4 regions of the Desmospora activa DSM 45169 genome follow, and region 3 is predicted to be linked to each of the others. Evidence: riboswitches for the same ligand, from Rfam matches in the RefSeq annotation. Region 3 holds a riboswitch; each other region holds the start of a gene.

Region 1 (4,126 bases), 190 kb from region 3:
CTAATTGGATCTAAGGCGCTAAACGGTTCATCCATAAGGATGATATCCGGTTCCGCCGCCAAGGCACGAATCACACCGACACGCTGCTGTTGTCCGCCGGAGAGCTCCGCCGGATATCGCTTTTTAAAAGTGGCGGGATCAAGGCCGACCAGCTGCAACAACTCATCCACCCGCTGTTGGTATTGTTGTGATTTCCAGCCTTTTAACCGCGGCACCAGCGAGATATTCTGCTCAACCGTCATATGGGGAAACAGTCCGATCTGTTGAATCACATACCCGATGCTCCGCCTTAGTTCCACCGCATCGAGGCGGGAGATGTCTTCGCCACGGATAGTGATGGTGCCGGCGGTGGGTTCGATCAAGCGATTAATCATACGCATGGTCGTTGTTTTTCCACAACCGCTGGGACCAATCAACGTTAAGAGTTCCCCTTCCCGAACCTCCAGGGTGAGATCCTGGATTGCAACCGTGCCATCGTTGTACGTTTTTTCGATGTTGTTAAATTGAATCATATATCCATTCTCCATAAGCATTTTAGATGGAGGAGAGGAATTTTTGAGCCTGCGTGCTCTTGCTGTTTACGAAGAAGCAAGGAGCTGTTCGCTCCAGCCGTCGAGGTTGCCCCTCACGGGACACCTGATTATAGGGGATATCGCTAATAGGTTGCCCCTCACGGGACACCTGATTATAGAGGATATCGCTAAGAGGTTGAGCGCGGGCAAACTCGCTATCGCTCAAACATATAGCAGTGCGAGACTTGGGAACGGAGTGACTATAGCGAGACTTGTGTGTAAAGCACCGTTTTTCCCCGCCCTCGACGGCTACCGCTAAGTGGAACAGGAAGGGCACTTTGCTTTCAAAAATCCCCTCCATCATTCAGTGATAACCGGAATAACATTTACAGCAACCCTTTTTTCTCCAGGAATTCCCTCGCGACATCTTGGGGCTTTTTATTTTTTTGGTTTACTTCAGCGTTCATTGCCATCATTTCCTCGGTACTGATGTTTCCGGCGAGTTCGTTGATCGTCTCTTCCAGTCCGGGGTTGGCGTCCAGTACTTCCTTACGGATGACAGGAGCGGCGTCATAGGGTGGGAAATACTTTTTGTCGTCTTCCAAGGGTTGAAGATTAAATTGCTCGATGCGAGGGTCAGTGGAGAAAGCTACAATCAGATCCACCTCACCATTTTTAACCGCGGTATACATCACATCTTCATCCAGGGAGACCGTTTTGCCGAATTCATAACCGTATTGTTTGGTATAGCCCTTGTACCCGTCTTCCCGTTCATAAAAAGTTCCGGGAGCACCGATACTCATTTGCTCCGCTTTTCCTTTGAGGTCGCTTAAGGTTTTTAGGTTTTTCTTTTTTGCGGTGTCCGCAGTGACGGCTAAGGCATGGTTATTGGCAAATCCAATCGGCTCCAACCATTGGAAATTAAACTCTTTTAGATAACCTTTTTTCGTTTGCTCGTATATCTCTGCCGGGTCGGTATCGGGGATATACTGTTGTTTTAAGAAGACGAGGTATCCTGTACCGCTATACTCCACATACATATCCACATCGCCTTTTTTCATCGCTTCCGTCAAGACGGTTTCCGATCCCAACCCTTCCTTCACTTCCACATCCAGATCAGTGTGCGCTTTTAAATACTCGCCGTAGATGTGAGCCAGGATCCATTGTTCTGTCCAATCTTTTCCGGAGACGACGATTTTACCTTCGGCGGAGTCACCGGCCCCGGCACAACCGACTGCCACGGCGACCGTCAGTATCAGTAACAGGAATCCGATCGATAATTTCTTCACCAAAAAACCTCCACAATCATTTTTTGACATGATAGGAATCAAAACCGTTTTCCCTGCTTAAACGGTTGCTAAACCCCTTATATTTCCTCTGAGTTATTTTAGTAGTGAAAAGGGGCTTCTTGTCGACGTATTCTGCCCAGTATACCGATCTCTAAGCATGAAGTCGAAAAAGTAACCCCATTAGGGTAGGGTTACGGTTGGGGACTGCGGAGACGACTCCGCTGGGTTGTCGGTCAAAGAGAGACTAAGGAACGAAGTGACTGAAGCGAGACTTGTGCTTTCGTGCAAAGCGAGACTGAGGAACTGAAGTGACTGAAGCAAGACTTGTGCTTTAGTGTAAAAGGCGCTACACCGGAAATCACTCCCCTCCTCCCATTACCAGGGTTTATGAGCAGTCTCACTTCATGACATCGCTTGGGCTTTTTCATTGACAAAATAGATGAATTCCTCTATAGTTAATAAACAATTGAGCGCATTTGGTACAAAATTGTATAGTAATCTCTTATCAAGAGAGGTGGAGGGACTGGCCCGATGAAGCCCGGCAACCTGCCGTTTCCATTAACGGTGTGGTGCCAATTCCTGCGGAGATCTTCTCTGGCAGATGAGAGACGTGAACTTATTCACCCAACCTTTCATCATGAGAAGATGAGAGGTTTTTTCGTATTTACTGAGACGATTTATTTACTGAGACGATTTACTTCATTTTGCCGAGGGGCTGATGTTATGACTGCAACTTTGAAACGACCTTCTATCCAACAACGTCTCACCGAAAAGATTTTGATCCTGGATGGGGCGATGGGGACACGCTTACAGGATGCCGATCTACAGCCGCAAGATTTTGGCGGTGAGGAGTATGACGGTTGCAATGAGATGCTCAATCTCACGCGGCCGGATGTGATTCGTCGTATCCACTTGGAGTACCTAGAAGCGGGCGCCGATATGATTGAAACCAACACCTTTGGTGCGACCCGGATTGTGTTGGCAGAATATGAATTACAGGAGCGCGCCTATGAGATCAATGTGGCCGCTGCCCGCTGTGCAGTGGAAGCGGTTGAGCAATTCGGTCATCAAGGTGGTCCTCGCTATGTGGCCGGAGCGTTAGGTCCGACCACCAAAACGCTGTCCGTCACCGGAGGTACCACTTTTGAGGAGCTGATCGACTCTTATGAGGAGCAAGCCCGCGGATTGGTGGACGGTGGAGTAGATGCGTTGCTGCTGGAAACCTCCCAGGATACCCTCAATGTGAAAGCGGCGGGGATCGGGATTGAACGAGCATTTGAAAAGACAGGCCAGCGTCTACCTCTGTTGATTTCCGGTACGATTGAACCGATGGGCACAATGTTGGCAGGGCAAAACGTAGAGGCGTTCTATCTGTCGATCCAACATCTAAAGCCGCTGACGGTGGGGCTCAACTGTGCCACTGGACCGGAGTTTATGCGGGATCACCTGCGCACCTTGGCGGGGATGGCGCACTGTGGTGTCAGTTGTTATCCCAATGCAGGATTGCCCGATGAAGATGGGCACTATCATGAGACACCACAGGCATTGGCGCAAAAATTGACCGCTTTTGCCGATCAAGGTTGGCTCAATATGGCAGGAGGTTGTTGCGGCACGACGCCGGAACATATTCGAGCTTTGGCGGAGGCGTTGCGACATAAAAAACCCCGTGCGGAAAACCGGGAACCGTTGACAGCGGTATCCGGGATTGAGCCTTTGTTTCTGGAAGCGGACAATCGCCCGGTGATGGTGGGGGAGCGTACCAATGTGATCGGTTCGCGCAAGTTTCGCGATTTGATCCAAGAGGGCCAATATGAAGAAGCGTCGGAAATCGCCCGTCGACAGGTGAAGCGAGGAGCACAGATTATCGATGTCTGCTTAGCGGACCCGGATCGGGATGAACAGGAGGATATGGCCCGCTTTCTCTCCTTTGTCGTCAATAAGGTGAAAGTGCCGCTGATGATTGATTCCACCGATCCCGAAGTGATTGAGGCGGCCTTAAAATTTTCCCAGGGAAAAGCGGTAATCAACTCCATCAATTTGGAAGACGGGGAGGAGCGCTTTGCGGAAGTGGTTCCCCTACTTCACCGCTATGGCGCTGCTGTGGTGGTAGGAACGATCGATGAAGAGGGAATGGCGGTAACAGCGGATAAAAAGCTGGCCATTGCCCGTCGCTCCTATGAGTTGCTGGTTGACCGCTATGGCGTTCCAGCGGAGGATATTATCTTTGATCCGTTGGTGTTTCCAGTGGGAACCGGGGATCAGGCGTACATCGGTTCCGCGAAGGAGACGGTGGAAGGGATTCGCCGGATCAAAGAAGTGCTTCCC
Region 2 (4,126 bases), on a different contig from region 3:
TTGCATGATACGTGAAGAATTCTGATTGAAGAAGGTGGGCTCATGTTTTACCGCCATGTGCTAGACTTGCTGCAAAAACGAGGGGTTTCACTGGATGAGATCGCCGATATCGTCTATACACTGCAACGACCGTATAATGATGAGTTAAAGAAAGCCCACTGCTTGGAAAGTGTAGAGCATGTCTTGCAAAAGCGAGAAGTACAGCATGCCATCATTACTGGTGTTGCCCTGGACACCTTGGCGGAAGGGAAACAGCTGCCTTCACCACTGCAGCGGATGATGGAAGTGGATGAACCCTTGTACGGCTTGGATGAGATTATGGCGTTAAGCGTTGTCAACATCTATGGAACCATCGGTTTAACCAGCTTTGGATATCTGGATAAAACCAAATTCGGCGTCATTAGCCGTCTCAATCACAAGGATGGCCACATCCACGTCTTTCTGGACGATTTGGTGGCCGGTGTCGCTGCAGCGGCATCGGCACGCATTGCCCATGAAAATCCGGATATGGAACGATATCGAGCGGATATTGCGCTGCATGAAGGGGAAAATAGCGAGAAGGGTGTTTCTGATCAATCGCATACATGAGAGTTGATAAAAAGGAAAACAAGCGATTCAACCACAGAGTTGGATTGCTTGTTTTGTGTGTGAATGGATATTAATCTTTTTTCCCATGAAGGTCTTCGCTGTTTTTCCGCGGCCGGGAAACCCGGTACAAGGTTTTTCTCTCCTGAATCCCCCACTCAACAACATTGCGAAAGGTGGATACATCTTTGCTAGTGAGGGGAACATGATCCCAATGTAATGTTTCTTGTTGCAAAAACTCACGCAAATTAGATTCAAAATGGCCTTCTTCCCTTGGATCGGAGGAAAAGAGCGTGCGACCGAGGAGAAAATCGGTGGTTACTCCATATAGATCGGCCAATTTTCGCAATGTCTCCAAGGAAGGTTCCCTGTCGTCCCGCTCATACATCCCGACGGCACTCTTACTAATTTCCAGGTGGTTGGCGACATCTTCCTGGCGCATGTTCCGGCGTATACGCAAGGTGCGCAGACGTTTTCCCAAAGACATGGTGAAGTGCCCCCTTTCATCTCTCATCCATTTTAACACATATCGTGTGAAGTAGACAGAATTTGTACCTCAAGTGTTTCAAATACACTTATTGTAATTTATAATAATTAGTAGCACTTCATGTGTTGGGTGGTGCGTATGAGGGATATAATGGCGAAAAAGTTGGTATGTTTACGTGGAGTAAGGCCCCGAACCGAAGTGGCAAGCAAATTACACATCAGCGTCAGTGCACTGCAGATGTATGAAAACGGCCGTCGTGTACCGCGGGATGATATTAAGCTGAAGTTGGCGCAATTTTATGGAGTCTCAGTTGAGTATTTGTTTTTTCAGCAGGAGGATGAGGAACATCAAACAGGAAAAATAGAGAATGAAGGTGACAAGAATTTTGAAGGTTAAGGTGGGAGAATGGTTGCGATTGCCCTGGTGGGATCGTTGGGTCTTATTATTGCGAAAGCGGGCGTCTAATCGGGATTTTCCACAACAAAAAAAGGGAGAATCAGGATCAACAATTAATCCGATAGAAAAACCTTGACTTCTTTGCGTGAACTCAATAATATGGAACTAAATCTTATCCAGAGGGGTGGAGGGATTCGGCCCGATGAAACCCGGCAACCTGCGATTTGAAGCAAGGTGCTAATTCCGACAAAATGGTTTCCATTTTGGAAGATAAGATGCGGGTCGATCTTGTATACCCCCCAGTCTCTCCAAAATGGACGAGGCTATTTTTTTCATTATTTTCACAGGGAGGGGATTGGGGTGGGAGAAAAAGATAGCGTCGATTTTAAAGTGGTTTCCAACCATATTGAAAAGATGTTGGAGACGATGAAGTATGGATCGATCACATTGGTTGTTCAGGACGGTAAGGTGATTCAGTTGGAGAAAAACGAAAAGGTTCGCATTCGCTGAAAAAACAAATCGCTGACCAGACAAACTGGAGGCGGTCGGTACCATCAATAGGGGCCGACCGTCTTTTTTGATGCTTGAAAGGAGGGAGAAGGATGGAATCCAGATTAACCTACGACAATTGGGATGAAGGTAAAAAGCCGTCGTTCTCCATTAATCAGGATGATCGGGGAGCGAAAGCGGTCCTTTCCTGGGCGGTGCAAACGTATGGAGACGATTTGGTATACGCTTGTAGCTTTGGAGCGGAGAGTGCCGTCCTGATCGAGTTAATCTCAGAAGTAAAGCCGGATGCCCGTTTGGTATTTTTGGATACCGGCCTACATTTTCCTGAGACATATGATCTGATCCAGCGGGTGGAGGAACGTTATCCTCGCTTGGTGGTAGAGCGGGTGAAACCGGATCTGACGGTGGAGGAACAAGCGAAGCAATACGGTGATGCGCTGTGGAAGCGAGAGGCGGATCAATGTTGTCGCATGCGCAAAGTGATTCCGCTGGAACGGGCGCTAAAGGGTGTGCCTGCTTGGATATCGGGATTGCGTCGTGAGCAGTCTCCCACCCGACGCTTTACGGCGTTTCTCAATCACGATAAACGTTTTCAATCGATCAAAGTATGTCCGTTGATCCACTGGACGTGGGATGAGGTCTGGGCCTTTATCCGCGAGCGGGATCTGCCTTACAATCCCCTTCATGATCAAGGATATCCCAGTATTGGCTGCGTGCCGTGCACAAAAGCGGTAAAAGACGGAGAAGATCTCCGTTCCGGACGGTGGACCGGCAAGGAGAAGACCGAGTGCGGATTGCACTCCTAAGGTGAGGAGACGTTCATGTCATTTGTAGTTGCGATTGCAGTCGCTTGTTTTTTCGCTATGAATATCGGTGCTAGCGGAGCTGCGGCGTCCATGGGGGTAGCCTATGGTTCTGGTGCTGTTTCACGGCGCCGGGTGGCTCTGTTGCTCTGTGGGGTGGGCGTGATTCTCGGTGCGACCATCGGCGGCGGCGAAGTGGTAAAAACAGTGGGGGAAGGGATTGTTCCTTCCAATCTGTTGTCGGTGGAAGTGGCTGTCATTATATTAGCTTCCGCTTGCCTCTCCCTGTTTATTGCCAATCTCATCGGAATTCCGCTGTCTACCAGTGAAGTGACGGTGGGGGCAGTCGTGGGTGTGGGTATTGCCTTTCAGGCATTGTATCTATCCAGTTTGACGGTGATTGTCGCTTTTTGGCTCCTAACGCCGGTGACCGCGTTTATCCTCGCCTTTGTCGCTGGAAAGGGAATCCAACGATTGGAGCGGGCTTACCCTGCACTGTTGGGAGCGAGCTGGAAACGATGGTTGACCTTGTTGGTGGTAGTTACCGGCTTCTTGGAGGCTTTCTCTGCCGGGATGAACAACGTTGCTAACGCCATCGGACCCTTGGTGGGGGCACAGCTCCTTTCCGTCGATCAAGGCATCTGGATCGGAGGATTGTTTGTCGCCTTAGGTGCGCTTCTCTTGGGAGGAAAAGTGTTAGAAACCAACGGTAAGCGCATTACCCGCTTTTCGTTGCTGGAGGGGAGCGCCATCTCAGGAACCGGCGCCGCTTTGGTGATTACCGCTTCCCTGTGGGGGATTCCCGTACCGCTTACCCAGGTAACCACTTCAGCCATTATCGGCATTGGAACGGCGCAAAAAGGACTTTCCCTGTGGCAAAAAGGGGTGATTGTTCAGATGGCGCAAGTGTGGGTGGTGTCGCCGGTCTTTTCGTTGGCGATTGCATATGGGTTGGTGCAAGCCTTGATCCATGGAGACGGTTGGTCTGTCGTGGCGGTCAGCAGCGTTTTTTTAGCCACAGTGGGTTCGGTTAGCCTGTTGCGCTCCGTCCGCCAGGATAAACAATCAGTTCATGAGCATGGTGGAGGAATTTGATAGAGAGAGGAAGGAAGTCGGATGAGTATCAGCGTGCCTCATGGTGGAGAGTTGATTAACCGTTTTAATCCGGATTATCCGGTGGAGGAACGGTGGAAAGAAGTTGAATTGGACGCGGTCGCCCTCAGCGACTTGGAGCTGATCGGGATCGGTGGTTATAGTCCGCTGACGGGATTTATGGGGGAGAAAGATTATCGCTCCGTGGTGGAAGGGATGCGTTTATCTTCGGGGTTACCCTGGAGTTTGCCGA
Region 3 (4,126 bases):
TTGATATCGTTCGGACCGAACGTCCGGATGCGGTGATTCATCAAGCGGCCCAATCCAGTGTTCCCTTTTCAGTCGATCAGCCGCTGGGAGACGCCGATATTAATATCCATGGAACCATCCGCTTGTTGGAGGCTGCTCGTCAGTGTGGAGTTAGCAAGTTTATCTACGCTTCTTCCGCAGCGGTTTATGGAAATCCGCAATATTTGCCGATCGATGAAAACCATCCCGTTAATCCGCTCTCTCCTTACGGGATTTCCAAATTTACACCGGAGTACTATCTAAGAGCGTATCAAGATCTCTATGGAATCCCCTTTACCATTTTGCGCTATGCCAATGTTTACGGGCAACGGCAGATCAGCAAAGGGGAGGGGGCGGTGATTGCCATCTTCCTGGAGCGCATTTTGAAGGGGGAACCACTCCGAATTGACGGGGATGGGGAACAAACCCGGGATTATATTCATGTATCCGATATTGCCGCTGCCAATATCGCGGCACTGTCACGGGCCGAAAACCAAGTGCTCAATATTGGAACGGGTATTTCCACTTCCATTAATGAGTTGGTACAGCTTTTGAAAAAGGTGTCAAATAAACCGATTTCTGTTTCCTATGGTCCTGACAGAGAAGGGGATATTAAACATAGTTATTTTGATATTGACGGAGCGCGACGCCATCTGATGTTTAAGCCTAAGGTCAGCCTGGAAGAAGGCCTTATACAAAGCTTGGATTACCTTTTGCAAAACAGGGTTTTACTCCAGCGTGGAACGGCTGTAACAGAATTGTAAAGATAACGTAAAATACGCCTAATCGCGTATTGCCAACCGGTTAGATCTCCAGTATACTGGTTACCAGTTGGTGAAGTTCTGGTAAGTGATTACTGTTTTCAACTATTTTTATTACGGCAGGAGTGGTTTGCGGATGCGTTCAAAAGCGATGGCTTACGAAAGCGATTCGCAAGCGAGTTCGGTTGATCTTCAACCATCGCATGAGCAAACAGGAATGTATCCTGTGGCAAAGCGAATACTTGAAATCTTATTTTCGATTGCGCTCTTAGTGTTTATTCTTCCTGTCATGGTATTGACGATGATTGCCATTAAACTGGAATCAAGAGGTCCGGTCTTTTATAAGCAAGAACGAGTGGGGTTAAACGGTCGACCATTTCATGTGATTAAATTGCGATCAATGCGGATTGACGCTGAGAAAAATGGACCGCAGTGGGCTGCCAAGGATGATCCGCGCGTCACACGAGTGGGCCGCTTTATTCGTAAGACTCGCATCGATGAAGTGCCACAATTGATCAATGTCTTGCACGGGGATATGAGTCTGATCGGTCCACGTCCGGAACGACGGGTGTTTACGGAGAAGTTCGCCAAAGAGATCCCCAACTTTAAAAAGCGGCTAACCATTAAGCCGGGTTTGACGGGTTGGGCTCAAGTGAACGGTGGTTATGATGCTACTCCCAAAGAAAAATTCTTTATGGATATGTATTACATTCGGCGACAATCGTTTGCCTTGGATCTGCAAATCCTGTACCGCACCGTCTGGGTTGTTCTCTCCGGTAGCGGAGCGCGTTAAAAATGAATCATCAACACACACAAAGGTTGCCAATCAATGGCAACCTTTTTTATTCTTCACCATAATCGGTTCTATTTTCATGTAAACCTCTCGATTAGAAAACCAAACGGAGGGTAAGGTATAACAAAAACCACAGGGGAATACTCATCCATGTTGCATTGAAAATGCCCAACAAGAACGATTTACCAACAACAGGGTAATTCATACAGGGCACCTCCGTGACCTCTTGATTAGTTTTTATTATACGGCATATCCCCCGAAAATAGTGTGGGAACGGCAATTTGTAAAGGAAATGTAATGCTTGGGTAAAACCCTTAACAAACGACGATCAACGGTTCGCAAAAACGAAAATATTGACGGGTTGCGTTTCTCATGCTAAAATCATTCTCGACCAATAGGAATAATTGGATTCTCTTATCCAGAGCGGTGGAGGGACTGGCCCGATGAAACCCGGCAACCGACTGCATAGCGGTAAAGGTGCCAATTCCTGCGGAACTGGTAAAGGTTCTGACAGATGAGAGTGGAGAGTTTGGACACAACCTTTCTGCGTATCTGCCAGAAAGTTTTTTTTATGTTGTAAGGGAGGTGTAGGTTGTGATTCAACTGAAAGAAGTATCCAAACAGTTTCCCGTAAAAAGAGGAAATCAGCCGGTGACAGCGTTATCCGGAGTAAATATCGATGTTCAACAAGGTGAGATCTTTGGCATTATCGGCAGAAGCGGTGCCGGTAAAAGCACGCTCCTGCGAATGGTAAACGGATTGGAAAAACCGACGTCCGGAGAAGTGTATGTGGACGGTCAAGCCATTCACCACTTAAATGAAAAAGAGTTGCGCCAGGCGCGCTTACAGATGGGAATGATTTTTCAACACTTTAACCTGTTATGGTCACGAACGGTATGGGGAAATGTGGCATTCCCCTTGGAAGTGGCAGGAATCCCTAAGGACGAAATTGAGGAGCGGGTGAAGCGGCTGTTGGATCGTGTCGGATTAAAAGAACGGGCAACGGCATATCCCTCACAACTGTCAGGGGGGCAGAAACAGCGTGTCGGCATTGCCCGTGCTTTGGCCAACGATCCCAAGGTGTTGTTGTGTGATGAGGCGACATCCGCCCTCGATCCGGAGACGACAGCCTCCATCCTGCAATTGTTGCGGGAAATCAACCGCGACACGGGAATTACACTGCTGCTGATTACACACGAAATGAGCGTAGTTCGCGCCATCTGTCAGCGGGTGGCAGTGATGGACGGGGGCAGTGTGATTGAGTTGGGGGAAGTGGAAGAGATCTTCCAACGGCCGCGCCATGAAGTAACCGCCCAATTTGTGAAGCAGACATTGCTGGAAGGAGCGGAGCAACCCCAGGCCGACGCAGAAACTAGTGTCTGGCTGCAGTTTTCAGTCGACGACTGGAGGGAGTTGTTACCGCATCTGCAAAAGGAAGCCGCTACAAATGGAGTCCGGATTCACTTAGTAGCAGGGGAACTGACTGTGGATGGAGCGGTGACGGTTTCCTTGGAAGGGGAGCCTTCAACCGTAGAAAAAGTGGCGATACGGTTTCGAGAGCGATCGGAGAAGGAGGTGACGGCAGGTGTTAGCGGAAGTTGATTGGCCGCTGGTTTGGCAGGCAAGCGGTGAGACGGTGTATATGGTCGCGATCTCCACTTTTTTTACCGCCCTCTTCGGTATTCCTCTCGGAATCCTACTGGTGATCACTGATCGTGGACAGATTGCAGCCCAACCGTGGTTACAGCGAATCATTGCCGCTTTTGTCAATTTATTTCGTGCGGTCCCCTTTATCGTGTTGGTTCTGTTTTTGTTTCCAGTTGCACAACTGTTGGTGGGAACCACCTTGGGGCCAACAGCGGCCACAATTCCACTGATCGCAGGTGCGGCCCCGTTTTATGCCCGTATGGTGGAGACGGCCTTACGTGAAGTGGATAAAGGCGTGATTGAGGCGGCACAGGCCATGGGCAGCACCAAGTGGCGCGTGGTGACGCGGGTGCTGCTGCCGGAAGCGACACCGGCTTTGGTTTCAGGTCTCACTGTTACCTGTGTCACTCTGATCAGCTTTTCCGCCATGGCTGGTGTCGTGGGTGGCGGAGGACTGGGGGATGCCGCTTATCGCTTCGGTTTTCAGTCCTTTAACGATGCAATGCTGGTTGTATGCGGTATTTTGCTCGTATTGTTGGTCCAAATCGTCCAATGGGGCGGAGATCGATTAGCCCGCCGCTTGGATAAACGATAAAACGAAAATGGGAAAGGAAATGATCAAATGAAAAAACGGTGGTTAACGCTGCTAATTTTATCGTTGGCTTTGGTTTTGACTGCATGTGGAGGTGGCCAAAGCCAAGGGGAACAAACATTAAAAGTGGGGGCGAGCCAAGTGCCCCATGCGGAAATTTTGGAACATGTGAAGCCGCAGTTGGAAAAAGAGGGAATTAAGTTGGAAGTAAAGGTGTTCCAGGACTATGTTTTGCCCAATAAATCGGTGCAAGAAGGAGAGCTGGACGCCAACTTCTTTCAGCACACCCCCTGGATGGAGGCGACCAACCGAGAG
Region 4 (4,126 bases), on a different contig from region 3:
ATCCGACCGCTCCCCATAAGCGAATATTGCCGTAGTCGCCTCCAACCCGGTGAACATAGTTCATCGCGATACTGTCCGAAATGGGCACAATCGCCGCCTGAAACGCTGCCAACGCCGCCGCCAACAGCAACAACCACACATATTGCTCCAACAGCAGATATCCTAAGCCGATGGTTCCCGTTACCGCCACCGCCAGAATCAGCACCTCGTTTGAACGCTGGGTATAATCACAGATGATTCCCCATATCGGTTGAGCAAACACCATCACGATTGGTCCAATGGAGAGGATCGCCCCGATCTGTGTCCCCGTCAGTCCCATTTCATCGCGAAAATAAACACTCAACAAAGGAAAGAAGCCCCCATAGCCAAAAAAGACCAAAAAGAACAACGAACTAAAGATCCAACGCTCTTTCGTCTGTGCCATTGTTCCCCCATCTCCGCCCTCTCTTTAGAAAGGGCTTTCTCTTTCCGTTTTTTACCGACTGATGCCATTGTACGCCTGTCGCCTGTTTGCCGCAATGGTGAGAAAGGCAACGTAATCTCATATTGCCTGGTTTGTTCATCCATTATGAAATGATCGCATTTTCCACTATGTTGATCGATACGTTACTACATCAATCACGATTTGGCATGCCTCATACAAAGATAACCCGTATGAAGCAACTTCAAGTTGTGGCTAGTATTTTTTCACCATCCATACCTGAGCGAGGGAGTGGGTAAATCCAACGGATTCCAATATCCTCACAACTCGCTCATCTGTAGTGCTCAGATTAAACGTACTCCTTTTACAGGCGGTATCCAACGGCGAAAAAGCTGCTTGTATCAGAGAACGGATAACGGCATCCGGATCGTTTGCCCCTGGTTTTGTACGACATTGATACAAAATGATTGCTTCCAATGTTCCATTAGTGTGATAAACACGTTTAAAGAGGGCATAACCAACCGACTCCCCATCTCCGTCACGAACAATAGCCGCCATGCCGTCCTTGATTCCCTCCCAGTCTGTTTGCCAAGGGGACAGTGACGGATAAAATGATAACGATGACACTTCACCGGCGCTTCCGATCTGTACCCGGTATGACTGCCGCTCTTTTAACAACGCAACATCCAGCGTCCCCGTTTTTTCCAGAAAAAGCAGCCGGTCAACCACACGATACCCCATCTTCTCATACAGAGAAATGGCTTTTTTATTCTTTTCAAAGGCTTCCAATGTGGCGATCTCCACCTGTTCCCGTTGATACAGAGCCATTGTCGCTTCCAGCAACGCTGTGCCCAGCCCTTTTCCCCGGTAGGGTACCGCTACACCGGTTCCTCCGTTCCATGCCGCTTTTCTCCCCTGTACCGTTCTTAGCCCGTTTAGCACGATCCCCACCGGTTCCTCTCCCGCAACGGCCACCAACGATCGCGCCGGGGACAGCCCTTCTATACCCATCCGTTGGACAAATCGATCCACCGTCATCGTAGCATCCACCAGATATCCTTCAAAACAGCGGTTCCATATTTGTGTCGCCTCTTCAAACGAGTATTCATGTAACGATCGAAATACCATCTCCATGAGATCCCCTCCTTTTTTTGATTGAACCAAAAAAACCCGGCTTACGCCAGGTCATTCATATGTTATTCCCCCGTCCACTCCGCCACCACACGCGTGCCAAGCCCACCACGGGCGTTCCATAAAGCTTCCACCTTCATCCACTTTGGTTTGGACACTGCCACCAGCTCCTCCAAAATACGACGGGTGGCGTGCTCTTGATAGATGCCCACATTGCGATAGGAGGTAAGGTAGTATTTTAACGATTTCATCTCAATCAGATGGCGACCCGGGACAAACGAAATCGTAATCTCTGCAAAATCAGGCAAACCCGACCATGGACATACCGAGGTAAATTCAGATGTAGGAATCTCCACTTCTATGTCTTTACCCGGATATTCATAAGGAATCGTTTCCAAGATATCAGTCATAATCGCCGACTCATCTTGAATGTCGAAGCGGATATTTTGATATTTACTGTGGTCCACATTAATCTCTGCCATCCATTTCTCCCCCTTTGATCCACTCTCATCATACCGCGATCCATTTTACCATACAACGCAACCTCGAGAAATTGACACTGGTCCACTCTCGTCCATAAAAAAATTAAGGCTCATACGAACGTTAGTTCTTGACACCGTCGATCGATTGGATTAAGATTAAAACATCCCTTTCTCGACCCAGTTAGAATCATGTCTTCTCTATCTTGGTCTACCCCTTAAAAACGGCTTTTGGCCGTTCTTTTTTTATTTGACGGGAAACAGAAACCAATGCATCTCCCGCTGTCGAAAACCTTGACGACCTTATCGATCTATACTAATATATCTTTTGGTATTATGTACTTTTGTCGTATCTTTTTTTCAAAACTACATACTTGATCTTATCAAGAGCGGCGGAGGGATTTGGCCCGATGAAGCCCAGCAACCTATTTGACCGCAAAAAAGGTGCCACATCCAACAGAGATCACCAGATATCTTCTGAAAGATAAGATGAACGACACACCGTCCCACTCTTTCCTTCGGAAAGGGTTTTTATTTTGCACGATCGCGTTCCACCAAATCTTAAAAAAGGAGCGGATACCATGTTTACTTCCCTTTTTCAATTGAACACCAAAACCGTCGTCACGATCGGCATCGGATCAGCTTTATACGGAATATTGGGCTTATTGGGATTTCCGATCGCACCCAACACCTTTATTAAGCCTGCTGTTGCCCTATTGGTGATCTTTGGGGCATTGTTTGGACCGGTGGTCGGGTTTTTGATCGGGTTTATCGGGCATCTCCTGACCGACCTCATCTCCGGTTGGGGCATTTGGTGGGGATGGGTGTTAAGTTCCGGCATCACCGGTCTGTTTATGGGGTTGGTATTTACCAATAAGGGCTTTAGCGTCAACGATGGCCAAGTCAAGGGAAGACATCTCGTCTTTTTGGCCATCTCCGGCCTTATCGGCATTATCATTGCTGTCTCGTTAGCCGGAGCACTCGATGTGTGGTTGATGTCAGAACCCGCCGACAAAGTCGTGCTGCAAGTGATCGGCGCCTCGGTCGCCAATGTCATCGTATTGGGGGCATTGGGGATTCCTGCCGTCTTGGGCTTAACCAAATGGAACCGGCGTAACACCAACTTAAAACTGGATGTTTAAAGGAGTCCGCTCATGTCTGCCATCCTTTCGTTTCAGGATTTTAGCTTTCGCTATAAACATGTATCCAACCCGACGCTAAAAAAGATCAACCTGGACATTCAAGCAGGGGAAATGATATTGATCGCCGGACCAAGCGGTTCCGGCAAATCGACACTGGCCCATTGTATCAATGGGCTTATCCCCTTTTCATATCCCGGGGAGATCACAGGGGAGCTTTTCATCCGTGGAGTTGCTCCTCAACCGAAACATCTGTCCGATATCAGCCGTGTGGTGGGTACCATCCTCCAGGATCAGGATGGTCAGTTTGTCGGTTTAACCGTAGGAGAAGATGTTGCGTTTGCTTTTGAGAATGAGGGCATTCCCCTGGAACAGATGAAAATCGAGGTCAAGCACGCACTGAATATGGTCGATATGCTGCCCTGGATCGATCGAAGCCCCCATGAATGTTCCGGCGGGCAAAAACAGCGGGTTTCTTTGGCCGGTATCCTCTCTATGTCTTGTGATGTGCTTCTGTTTGATGAACCCCTTGCCAACTTGGATCCCGCCAGTGCGCAACAAGCGATGGCGTTAATTGTTGAAATTGGGCAACGCACCGGTAAAACGGTAATTATTATTGAACATCGGATTGAAGATGTCCTGCGCCAACCGATTGATCGCATGGTGATTATGGACCAAGGAAGTATCCAAGCGATCGGCACACCGGATGAATTGCTCGCTACCAGCATCCTACGGGATGTCGGCTTGCGGGAACCGTTATATGTCGAGGCTCTCAAACACCTTCAGCCTGAGTGGAAACCGACGGATCGCCTCAGCAACATCCGTCACATCCTGTCCCCTTCACTTACACAAGCGTTGCACAACTGGTGTCGACCGGTCCCAGTAACAACCGATGCCGATCATAAATCTACAGTGTTATCTCTGGAAAACGTTCGCTTCGCCTATAACCACGGACC

The links. Region 3 has a riboswitch for S-adenosylmethionine ahead of C8J48_RS14830 (methionine ABC transporter ATP-binding protein). Riboswitches for the same ligand answer to the same signal wherever they lie in the genome.
Region 1: linked by a shared signal. The riboswitch ahead of metH (methionine synthase) and the one ahead of C8J48_RS14830 (methionine ABC transporter ATP-binding protein) in region 3 are both predicted to bind S-adenosylmethionine.
Region 2: linked by a shared signal. The riboswitch ahead of C8J48_RS19175 (YezD family protein) and the one ahead of C8J48_RS14830 (methionine ABC transporter ATP-binding protein) in region 3 are both predicted to bind S-adenosylmethionine.
Region 4: linked by a shared signal. The riboswitch ahead of C8J48_RS09865 (ECF-type riboflavin transporter substrate-binding protein) and the one ahead of C8J48_RS14830 (methionine ABC transporter ATP-binding protein) in region 3 are both predicted to bind S-adenosylmethionine.

The regions. Positions count from the first base shown of each region.
Region 1 covers NZ_PZZP01000002.1:131,049-135,174, reverse strand. Annotated here, with positions in the region: gene C8J48_RS13955 (betaine/proline/choline family ABC transporter ATP-binding protein) at 1-512, opposite strand, end outside; gene C8J48_RS13945 (ABC transporter substrate-binding protein) at 899-1,801, opposite strand; SAM riboswitch class I at 2,301-2,409, shown strand; gene metH (methionine synthase) at 2,525-4,126, shown strand, end outside.
Region 2 covers NZ_PZZP01000001.1:654,839-658,964, forward strand. Annotated here, with positions in the region: gene C8J48_RS03165 (phosphatidylglycerophosphatase A family protein) at 43-588, shown strand; gene C8J48_RS03170 (helix-turn-helix domain-containing protein) at 659-1,072, opposite strand; gene C8J48_RS03175 (helix-turn-helix transcriptional regulator) at 1,211-1,468, shown strand; SAM riboswitch class I at 1,638-1,745, shown strand; gene C8J48_RS19175 (YezD family protein) at 1,823-1,978, shown strand; gene C8J48_RS03185 (phosphoadenylyl-sulfate reductase) at 2,071-2,784, shown strand; gene C8J48_RS03190 (sulfate permease) at 2,800-3,876, shown strand; gene sat (sulfate adenylyltransferase) at 3,898-4,126, shown strand, end outside.
Region 3 covers NZ_PZZP01000002.1:325,962-330,087, reverse strand. Annotated here, with positions in the region: gene C8J48_RS14840 (SDR family oxidoreductase) at 1-782, shown strand, start outside; gene C8J48_RS14835 (sugar transferase) at 931-1,572, shown strand; SAM riboswitch class I at 1,984-2,093, shown strand; gene C8J48_RS14830 (methionine ABC transporter ATP-binding protein) at 2,167-3,174, shown strand; gene C8J48_RS14825 (methionine ABC transporter permease) at 3,158-3,814, shown strand; gene C8J48_RS14820 (MetQ/NlpA family ABC transporter substrate-binding protein) at 3,842-4,126, shown strand, end outside.
Region 4 covers NZ_PZZP01000001.1:2,021,358-2,025,483, forward strand. Annotated here, with positions in the region: gene C8J48_RS09850 (MFS transporter) at 1-424, opposite strand, end outside; gene C8J48_RS09855 (GNAT family N-acetyltransferase) at 677-1,555, opposite strand; gene queF (preQ(1) synthase) at 1,618-2,034, opposite strand; SAM riboswitch class I at 2,409-2,522, shown strand; gene C8J48_RS09865 (ECF-type riboflavin transporter substrate-binding protein) at 2,613-3,173, shown strand; gene C8J48_RS09870 (ABC transporter ATP-binding protein) at 3,186-4,126, shown strand, end outside.